Regions from separate parts of the Pseudocitrobacter sp. 2023LY-00077 genome, predicted to be linked through region 2. Evidence: riboswitches for the same ligand, from Rfam matches in the RefSeq annotation. Region 2 holds a riboswitch; the other holds the start of a gene.
What was found. Region 2 has a riboswitch for thiamine pyrophosphate ahead of thiB (thiamine ABC transporter substrate binding subunit). Riboswitches for the same ligand answer to the same signal wherever they lie in the genome.

Region 1 (5,438 bases), on a different contig from region 2:
TGACCAGACATCTCGTTCATCCCGGTCTCTGCGGCCTGTTTTGCCGCGTAATCGCGAACTTCCTGGGTGATTTTCATTGAGCAGAATTTGGGGCCGCACATCGAGCAGAAATGGGCAACTTTGCCCGATTCCTGCGGCAGTGTTTCATCGTGATAGGCGCGAGCGGTGAAGGGGTCGAGCGCCAGGTTAAACTGATCTTCCCAGCGGAATTCAAAGCGTGCTTTAGACATGGCGTTATCGCGAATCTGCGCGCCGGGGTGGCCTTTTGCCAGGTCTGCCGCGTGGGCGGCGATCTTGTAAGTGATAAGTCCTTGCTTCACATCGTCTTTATTCGGTAAGCCGAGGTGCTCTTTTGGCGTGACGTAGCAGAGCATCGCGCAGCCGAACCAGCCAATCATCGCCGCGCCAATCCCGGAGGTGAAATGGTCGTAGCCTGGTGCAATATCGGTGGTGAGCGGCCCTAACGTATAAAACGGCGCTTCATGGCAGTGCTCCAGCTCTTCGGTCATATTACGGCGGATCATCTGCATTGGCACATGGCCGGGCCCTTCAATCATCACCTGCACGTCATATTCCCAGGCGATTTTGGTCAATTCGCCCAACGTGTGAAGTTCTGCAAACTGGGCTTCATCGTTGGCATCCTGAATTGAGCCAGGACGCAGGCCGTCGCCCAGCGACAGCGATACATCATAGGCGGCGCAAATTTCACAAATTTCGCGGAAGTGCTGATAAAGGAAGTTTTCCTGATGATGCGAGAGGCACCACTTCGCCATGATTGAGCCACCGCGCGACACAATACCGGTCAGGCGTTTGGCGGTCATCGGCACGTAACGCAGCAGCACGCCCGCATGAATGGTGAAGTAGTCTACGCCCTGTTCGGCCTGTTCCAGCAACGTATCGCGGAACGCTTCCCAGCTCAGATCCTCGGCGATCCCATTGACCTTCTCCAGCGCCTGGTAGATCGGCACGGTGCCGATTGGTACCGGGCTGTTGCGCAGGATCCATTCGCGGGTTTCGTGGATGTAACGCCCGGTGGAGAGGTCCATCACCGTATCGGCGCCCCAGCGCGTTGCCCACACCAGTTTTTCCACCTCTTCTTCAATCGAGGAGCTGACTGCGGAGTTACCGATATTGGCGTTCACCTTCACCAGGAAGTTACGCCCGATGATCATCGGTTCCGATTCCGGATGGTTAATATTGGCCGGGATAATCGCCCGACCTGCCGCCACTTCGGCACGGACAAACTCAGGCGTGATGTTTTGTGGTAGCAGCGTGTCGAAGCTTTGCCCCGGATGCTGCTGGCGCAGTACTTCGCTGCGAATGCGCTCGCGCCCCATATTTTCGCGCAGGGCGATAAATTCCATCTCCGGGGTGATTACCCCCCGACGAGCATAATGGAGTTGGGTGACGCGCTTGCCGGGACACGCGCGTTTTGGCGTCAACAGGCCGGTGAAGCGCAATTCGTCGAGAAATTCGTCCGCGAGGCGGGCCTGAGTATAGGCGGAGCTGCGCGCCGTTAAGGTTTCGCTATCGGCGCGCGCGTCAATCCACGGCTGGCGCAGTTTTGCCAGGCCCTGGCGGATATCGATTTTTTCGGCTGGGTCGCCGTAGGGGCCGGAGGTGTCATACACCGGGATCGCTTCATTCTCTTCGTACTGCGCATTATCCTCGCTGCCGCCAATGAGCGTGGGGCTAAGCTGAATTTCGCGCATCGGCACGCGTACGCCAGGCTGTGTACCTGCGAGATAAATACGGCGCGAGTTAGGGAAAGCGGTGCCTTCCAGAGTATCAATAAAGCGTTGAGCCTGTTCGCGTTGTTCACGGCGAGTCAGTTTTGTTGTAGACATAGCGCATACCAAATAAAAAAGGATATGGCTTGTCAGACGACGGATGGAGTAATGGATGCACAGCGCCCGTGAAGGCAGAGGCATAAAGCTGAATTACTCTTGTTCCCTTCGCAGGTATTAGCCTGATCAGGTTCCGCGGATCCCGAATTAACGGTCTCAGCCTGTGTTTTCACACGTGGCACTCCGACAAGATGTAGCCCCATAAATGGGACGATGAATGTAAACTACGCGTTAATGCGTAAAATCTCAAGCGGGACGTTTGATCCCGGGGCTATCGTGCATCGCATCCAGCACGAGCATGATGAGCTTATCTTCGAGCACAAAACGTGCCTCCAGCGCCTCGCCGATATCCGACAATGCTTGTTGAAATTCAAAGCAATTATCGTGATCGATGGCCGTCTCCAGGCTGGAGTCGTAATAGTCCATAATCAACTGGGTGTTGGCTTCCAGCCTGGGCCAGATTTTAGTGGCCGTTAAAAGCGCGGCGTCGCCTTCCAATTTATGGAGAATGCGTTCATAAATACTGAAGTGGCAGGAGGAGAGGTAGTCCACCAGTCGCTGACAAAAATCATCCAGTGCTTTTTCATTCAGCCGTATAAACGATTCTTTGCCAGGCTTAATCCCAATCAGGTTGGAATAAGCGACAAGCAATTGCTTGCGTATGTTGAGCCAGCGGTCGACCAGTTTGTTACTGCCTCCAACATGCTCCGTCAGGCTTTCGAGCTGGTTTAACATGTGATTGACTCCGCACAAGTGGATTTAAAGACTGCGCACTAAGATGTAACGATAATGTAAATAACATGCCAGTGAAGCAAAGGTAGTGCAATAGATATGGATCGTATAATTGAAAAATTAGACATCGGCTGGTGGGTCGTCAGCCATGAGCAAAAATTATGGCTGCCGGGCGGAGAATTACCCTGGGGCGAAGCGGGAAAATTCGACCTTGCGGGGCAACGCGCGCTGCTGATTGGTGAATGGCAAGGCTCGCCGGTGTGGCTGATTCAGCAACAGCGTCGTCATGATATGGGCTCGCTGCGGCAAATTCTCGACCAGGATGCCGGGCTGTTTCAACTCGCCGGGCGCGGCGTGCAGCTGGCGGAGTTCTACCGCTCGCATAAATTCTGCGGCTACTGTGGGCATACCATGCACCCCAGCAAAACCGAATGGGCGATGCTGTGCGACCACTGCCGTCAACGCTACTATCCGCAAATCGCGCCCTGCATCATCGTCGCCATTCGTCGCGATGACACCATCCTGCTGGCGCAGCATACGCGTCATCGCAACGGCGTACACACCGTGCTGGCTGGGTTCGTTGAAGTGGGCGAAACGCTGGAGCAGGCCGTCGCGCGCGAAGTGATGGAAGAGAGCAGTATAAAAATCAAAAACCTGCGTTATGTCACCTCCCAACCGTGGCCGTTCCCGCAATCACTGATGACCGCGTTTATGGCCGAGTATGACAGCGGCGATATCGTGATCGACCCCAAAGAGTTGCTGGAAGCCAACTGGTATCGCTATGACAATTTACCGTTACTGCCGCCGCCGGGAACCGTCGCCCGTCGACTCATTGAAGATACTGTCGCACTCTGCCGGGCAGAGTATGAGTGACACTCATGTTACACTGGCGTGAAAGAGCTCAAGGAATGGAAAAATGACCGAACTGAAAAACGATCGTTACCTGCGTGCGCTGCTGCGTCAGCCTGTAGATGTCACCCCTGTCTGGATGATGCGCCAGGCGGGCCGTTATTTACCGGAATATAAAGCGACCCGTGCCCAGGCCGGGGATTTTATGTCCCTGTGCAAAAACGCCGAGCTGGCATGCGAAGTCACACTTCAGCCGCTGCGCCGTTACCCGCTGGATGCGGCCATTCTGTTCTCCGATATTCTGACTATCCCGGATGCAATGGGCCTCGGGCTCTATTTTGAAGCGGGTGAAGGCCCACGCTTTACCTCGCCGATAACCAGTAAAGCGGATGTTGATAAGCTGCCGATTCCGGACCCGGAAGGCGAACTGGGTTATGTGATGAACGCGGTGCGTACAATCCGCCGCGAACTGAAAGGCGAAGTGCCGTTGATTGGTTTCTCCGGCAGCCCGTGGACGCTGGCGACCTACATGGTCGAAGGCGGCAGCAGCAAAGCGTTTACCGTGATTAAAAAGATGATGTATGCCGAGCCGCAAACGCTGCATCTGCTGCTCGATAAGCTGGCGAAAAGCGTCACGCTCTATCTGAATGCGCAGATTAAAGCCGGTGCGCAGTCGGTGATGATTTTCGACACCTGGGGCGGTGTGCTCACCGGGCGTGATTATCAGCAGTTCTCGCTGTATTACATGCACAAAATTGTCGATGGTTTGCTGCGTGAAAACGACGGGCGCCGCGTGCCGGTGACGCTGTTCACCAAAGGCGGAGGGCAGTGGCTGGAAGAGATGGCGGAAACCGGCTGTGATGCGTTGGGTCTCGACTGGACCACCGATATCGCCGATGCGCGTCGCCGCGTTGGCCACAAAGTGGCGCTGCAGGGCAATATGGATCCCTCCATGCTTTACGCACAGCCTGCGCGCATCGAGGAAGAAGTGGCGACTATTCTGGCGGGCTTTGGCAAGGGCGAAGGCCACGTCTTCAACCTCGGTCACGGCATCCATCAGGATGTGCCGCCGGAACACGCCGGGGCGTTTGTCGAGGCGGTACATCGCCTCTCTGCGCCTTATCATCAGTAAGGATTGGTTATGGATCTCGCGTCGCTACGCGCTCAACAAATCGAACTCGCTTCTTCCGTGATCCGCGAGGATCGCCTGGATAAGGATCCGCCGGATCTGATCGCCGGGGCAGACGTGGGTTTTGAGCAGGGCGGTGAAGTGACGCGCGCGGCGATGGTGCTGTTGAAGTATCCATTGCTTGAGCTGGTGGAGTATCAGGTGGCGCGCATTGCGACCACCATGCCCTACATTCCCGGCTTCCTGTCATTTCGTGAATACCCGGCGTTGCTGGCGGTGTGGGAAAAGCTGTCGCAAAAACCGGATCTCGTGTTTGTCGATGGTCACGGTATTTCGCATCCGCGCCGTCTGGGCGTCGCCAGCCATTTTGGCCTGCTGGTGGACGTGCCGACGATCGGCGTGGCGAAAAAGCGCCTCTGCGGTACGTTTGAGCCGCTCGACAGCGAACCCGGTGCGTTATCACCGCTGATGGATAAAGGCGAGCAACTGGCGTGGGTGTGGCGCAGTAAAGCGCGCTGCAACCCGCTATTTATCGCGACAGGGCACCGCGTTAGCACTGACAGTGCGCTTTCATGGGTGCAACGCTGTATGAAAGGCTACCGTCTGCCGGAGCCAACACGCTGGGCGGATGCCGTTGCTTCTGAACGTGCTGCCTTTATGCGCCTTACAGCAAAATAACCACAATTCAGGTAAACTGCGGCTAATTTCCGCATTTGAGAACTCATCATGTTACAAAACCCGATTCACCTGCGTCTGGAGAAGCTGGAAAGCTGGCAGCACGTCACCTTTATGGCCTGCCTGTGCGAACGCATGTACCCGAACTACGCCATGTTCTGCAAAGAGTCAGAGTTTGGCGACCCGCACGTTTATCGTCGTATTCT
Region 2 (5,438 bases):
CGGCTGTGCAGACGATCGTCCGGGTCGCGCCAGCCCTGCATTTGCGTATTACCGACGGCAATCGCCTTGCTCAGACGCTGGCTAACCAGCACCAGCGTCAGGCAGCACGCCATCTGGATCAGCGCCAGCATCGCCGCCCGCGCCGGGTCATAATCAAAATTGAGCGCCTGATAAATCGCCAGTTCAATGGTCGTGGCTTTCGGCCCGCCGCCCAGCGATAGCACGGTGGCAAAGCTGGCAAAACAGAGCATAAAGATCAGCGTGCTGATGGGCAGAATTTGCCGACGCAGCCAGGGCCATTCCACGAAGCGAAAGAAATTGAACCCGCGCATCCCAAGCTGAGCGGCAAGCTGGCGCTGCTCGCCGGGGATTTGCTGCAGCGCCTGAAGCAGCAGGCGGGTTGCCATTGGCATGTTGAAGAACACGTGCGCCAGCAGGATGCCCTGCAATCCATAAGGCGAGAAATGCCACTCCAGCCCGAGTGATGTGAGTATCTGCGCCAGCCAGCCCTGACGCCCGTAGACGCTGAGGATGCCGAATACCGCGACCAGTACGGGCAAAATCAGCGTCATTGCGCACAGGCGCAGCAATGTTTCGCGGCCAGGGAAACGACGGCGATAGAGCGCGCGGGCGAGGAAAATAGCGGGCACAACCGACAGCAGCGCGGAGAGAAACGCCTGCCAGAAGGAGAAACGCACGACGTGCCAGAGGTAGCTATCCGCCAGCAGCGTCTGCCCGCTGGCATCCGGGGCGCTAAACCACAGTGCCAGAAAGGCGGCCAGCGCCACGGCGACGATAAGCGTCGCCGCCGTCACTCCAGGCCAAATCCAGCCGGGAATTAACGGCTGACGGCGCGTTGCCATGTCGCGATCCAGTTCTGACGCTGTGCGGCGACGTCCTGCGGGGTAAATTCTAGGGCAGTTTTCGGTTTATCGAGCGTCTCAAAGCCGGCGGGCAGCGTCACGTCAGCCACCGGATACATCCAGTTACCCGTCGGAATGGCCTGCTGGAACGCAGGGGAAATCATAAACTTGAGGAATTTTTCGGCCAGTTCAGGCTGTTTGCTGGCGGCGGTCCGCGCCGCCACTTCCACCTGCAAATAATGCCCCTCGGCAAATGAGGCGGCGGCGTAGTTATCTTTTTTCTCTTCGATAATGTGATACGCCGGAGAGGTGGTGTAGCTCAGCACCAGGTCGCTTTCCCCTTTCAGGAATAAACCATACGCTTCGCTCCAGCCTTTGGTCACGGTGACGGTTTTCGCCGCCAGTTTCTGCCAGGCTTCAGCTGTTTTATCGCCATACACTTTTTGCATCCACAGCAGCAGGCCCAGGCCCGGCGTGCTGGTGCGCGGGTCCTGATAAATCACCCGCCATTTCTGGTCGCTCTCGACCAGTTCTTTCAGGCTTTTCGGCGGATTCTTCAGTTTGTTTTTATCGTAAACGAAGGCGAAATAGCCGTAGTCGAAGGGAACAAAGGTGTCATCTTTCCAGCCGCCGGGAACGGTAACGTTACTCGTCGGCACGCCGCTTTTGGCGAACAGATTTGTCTGGCTGGCGGCTTGCAGCAGGTTGTTATCGAGCCCCAGCACCACGTCGGCTTTGCTCTTTTTGCCTTCCATGCGCAGGCGGTTAAGCAGTGAAACGCCATCTTCCAGCGCCACAAATTTCAGCTCGCAGTCACAGTCGGCTTCAAAGGCTTTTTTCACCACCGGGCCTGGGCCCCAGTCGGCGGCGAAGGAATCATAGGTGTAAACCGTGAGTACCGGTTTGGCGAAAGCTGGCAGGGCGAGAAGCGCCAGCAGCGGCAGACATTTTTTTAACACTTTGCACCTCAGTGAGCAGGTGGCAAAGGATTTTGAGTTGGCCTCAAATCCCTCCGCCGGCGTTATCCGGATCAGGTTCGACGGGTATCTCTCAGCAAATTTATGCACCCCGTTGAGTAGCTCGCTATTGTAATGATTACGTGAATAAATCAAAAGCGCTATGGATCCGGCGGGGCAAACCACGCGGATTTAAAGTCGAACCAGCCGAGGGTGTTCATGCGCACGCCGCGCATACTGCGTTGCCCCTGAATGCGCAGCCAGTGGTGGATGAGCGGCACAATTGCCTGTTGTTCCAGCAACTGTTTGCACCAGGTCGGGAGATCCAGTTCGCCCGCATGCCACTGTCGGATATCTGCCTGCCAGTCACGGGCGATGCAGTGCTGAAGCAGCGGCACTTCGCAAAGATGCGCGAACAGGGAGAAGTTTAACGGTAGCGTGAAGTTGGCGCTGTTGAGCCAGACATCGCTGACCACCTCGCCGCTGTGCCATTCGTCATAGTCCACTTCGTTAATCTCAAGTGTGACCTGATGCTCGGCCAGCAGTTGTGCCATGATGCGGGCAATCACTTTATGTTCGACATGATCGCGATAGAAACCAATCGTGATGCGCTCCAGCCCGGCGGGTTTTTCGTGGGTTTTGCTGTGCGCGTGGTGCCAGCGGGGCAGCAGGCCGTAGGCCGGGAACCAGTACTGTTGGTACTGTTCGCTGGCGTGATAGAGCAAATTCGCCGGGGCCAGCACGTGGCTTAACCACTGGCGTACGTGCTGATTGGCGCCGCGCGACGAGCGGGCGTCAAACAGCAGATAGTAGCATCCCTCTTCAAGCCGGCTTTCGACGGCCTGTTCGCTCTGGGTAGTGCCCTGTAACGTCAGACCACAGCTGAGATCTTCCGCCACGTCGGGTAATACCCAAACATTCACCTCATCTATTAATGCGCGAAACCCGAAATACTCTTCAAAGGCGTGAATTTTGAGCTGATTCTGGTTATTGCGCACCACCGCGTAAGGGCCGGTTCCAACCGGCTGGCGGGAGAAATGCGGCATGGATGACCACTCGTGCGGCAGGATCATTGCCGGAGTATGACCGAGCAGCCACGGTAGCCAGCGGTCCGCGTGGGAGAGATGGATATCCAGCGTCCATGCGGTTGGTGACACTATTTGAGTGATATGAGAATAGAGCGGCAGCCTGTTAATGCGTTCCAGCGAATGGATGATGTCTTCTATCTCCAGCTCGCGGCCATTATGAAAATGAATGCCTGGACGCAAATAAAAGCGCCAGTGCAGAGGGGATATCTCCTTCCAGTGGTGCGCAATATCGGCTTCCAGTTCCCCGTTTTCCTCATTTATGCGCGTCAGGGCGCTGAAAATTTGCCGCGCGATATGGGTTTCAGATCGACGTAACGCCGTGCCGGGCAACAGATTTTGCATCGGGCGGTAGTAGAGCACACGCAGAATGTGTCGCCCCTGGCGGAAGCTACGGCCCAGGTGAGAAACCAGCATCTGTCGCACCGTCGATTTGTCGCCAACCAGCTGTACCAGTTGGTCAATTCTGTCCTGCTCCAGCAGGTCTTCCGCCCGCTGCTGCTGCAATGCCAACCCGGTATAGAGGAAGGTTAATCGCGAGCGTTTACCGCGCCCGGCCTCGGCTTCCCAGGTTAGCCAGCCGCGCGCTTCCATGGTGTTTAACAGGGTTCGCATATGGCGACGCGAGCAGCTCAGCAGCTCCGCCAGTTCGTTCAGCGTCGTTTCCTGCGCTTTGCCGTCGCAGCATTGCCACAGACGGATGAATTGTTGTTGCAGTCGACCAGAAGGCATAAAAGGGGAACTCCTGATAAAAACTCAGCAATTTATTAATCCCTATATTAAGCCAATAATCAATATCGATGAAGCGGGGAGGTGAATATGAAGAGGTCAACCACAGGTCAGTTTTATCAGCACTATTTTAACGCAACACGTCATGTTTCCTGGCTGGCCCGCCAGATGGCAGGGATGCGGTTCAAAATGCTTGATGATCTGATGCAGTGGGAGGTTACGCGCTCGACCTCTGAACACTAAATCGCCAAATCATGTGTGACTGAGTATTTGCCAGCAGGTATTATCTGCTGGCTTTTTTTATTTCTCGCGCGCTAAAGGATTTCTCATGCTCTGGATTATGACGATGGGACGACGTCTCAACGGTGTCTACGCGGCCTTTATGCTGGTGGCGTTTATGATGGGCGTGGCGGGGGCGCTGCAGGCGCCGACGCTGAGCCTGTTTCTCAGCCGGGAAGTCGGCGCTCAGCCGTTTTGGGTGGGGCTGTTTTACACGGTGAACGCCATCGCCGGGATTCTGGTCAGCCTGTGGCTGGCGAAACGCTCCGACAGCCAGGGCGATCGTCGCAAGCTCATTATGTTCTGCTGCCTGATGGCGGTGGGTAACGCGTTGTTGTTTGCGTTTAATCGCCACTATTTAACGCTGATCACCTGCGGCGTTTTGCTCGCGTCGATTGCCAACGCCGCGATGCCGCAGCTGTTTGCGCTGGCCCGCGAATATGCCGACAGCTCGGCGCGGGAAGTGGTGATGTTCAGCTCGGTGATGCGTGCGCAGCTCTCGCTGGCGTGGGTCATTGGCCCGCCGCTGGCGTTTATGCTGGCGCTGAATTACGGCTTTACGATGATGTTCGCCATTGCCGCCGGGATTTTTGCCATTAGCCTGGCGATGATTGCGCTGATGCTGCCCTCGGTGGCGCGCATTGAACAGGCGGCGGACGTTGAAATCACTCAGGTCAGCGGTTGGAACGATCCTAACGTGCGGATGCTGTTCATCGCCTCGACGCTGATGTGGACCTGCAACACCATGTATATCATCGACATGCCGCTGTGGATCAGCAGCGATCTTGGCCTGCCGGATAAACTGGCCGGGATCCTGATGGGTACCGCCGCCGGGCTGGAAATTCCGGCGATGATCCTCGCGGGGTATTACGTCAAACGCTTTGGTAAGCGTCGTATGATGGTGACATCGGTGGCGTTTGGCGTGCTGTTTTACGTTGGGTTGATTCTGTTCCACAGCGAAACGGCGCTGTTGATTTTGCAACTGTTTAACGCGGTGTTTATCGGCATTGTCGCCGGGATTGGCATGCTGTGGTTCCAGGATTTAATGCCGGGCCGTGCAGGGGCGGCGACGACGTTGTTTACCAACAGTATTTCCACGGGCGTGATTCTGGCCGGGGTGATTCAGGGGGCCATTGCGCAAAGCTATGGTCACGCGATGGTGTATTGGGTGATTGCCGGGATCTCGCTGGTGACGCTGTTTATGACCAGCAGGGTGAAAGACGTTTAAGGGTGTTGCGCATCAAACCGCCGGATGGCGGCTACGCCTTATCCGGCCTACAAAGGATTCACGTCCGTAGGCCGAACAAGCGAAGCATCATCCGGCAAAGCTGCACTAGCGCATAAACGCTGGCTGCTTATTCTCATACGCCGAAATAGCGTCTTCGTGTTGAAGCGTCAGACCGATGCTGTCCAGACCGTTCAACATGCAGTGGCGGCGGAAATCATCAATCTTAAAGCTGTAAGACTTCTCGCCAGCTTTCACCACCTGCGCTTCCAGATCCACCTCAAAGCTGATGCCCGGATTC

Region 1: another riboswitch for thiamine pyrophosphate. It lies ahead of thiC (phosphomethylpyrimidine synthase ThiC); the one in region 2 lies ahead of thiB (thiamine ABC transporter substrate binding subunit).

What each region holds. Positions count from the first base shown of each region.
Region 1 is NZ_JBSPEI010000026.1:20,293-25,730, forward strand. Features, by position in the region: gene thiC (phosphomethylpyrimidine synthase ThiC) at 1-1,847, opposite strand, end outside; TPP riboswitch at 1,934-2,043, opposite strand; gene rsd (sigma D regulator) at 2,094-2,582, opposite strand; gene nudC (NAD(+) diphosphatase) at 2,679-3,452, shown strand; gene hemE (uroporphyrinogen decarboxylase) at 3,496-4,560, shown strand; gene nfi (deoxyribonuclease V) at 4,570-5,235, shown strand; gene ACWWFX_RS23050 (YjaG family protein) at 5,284-5,438, shown strand, end outside.
Region 2 is NZ_JBSPEI010000010.1:82,892-88,329, forward strand. Features, by position in the region: gene thiP (thiamine/thiamine pyrophosphate ABC transporter permease ThiP) at 1-863, opposite strand, end outside; gene thiB (thiamine ABC transporter substrate binding subunit) at 839-1,822, opposite strand; TPP riboswitch at 1,853-1,944, opposite strand; gene sgrR (HTH-type transcriptional regulator SgrR) at 1,981-3,636, opposite strand; gene sgrT (glucose uptake inhibitor SgrT) at 3,724-3,876, shown strand; gene ACWWFX_RS14255 (sugar efflux transporter) at 3,962-5,140, shown strand; gene leuD (3-isopropylmalate dehydratase small subunit) at 5,246-5,438, opposite strand, start outside.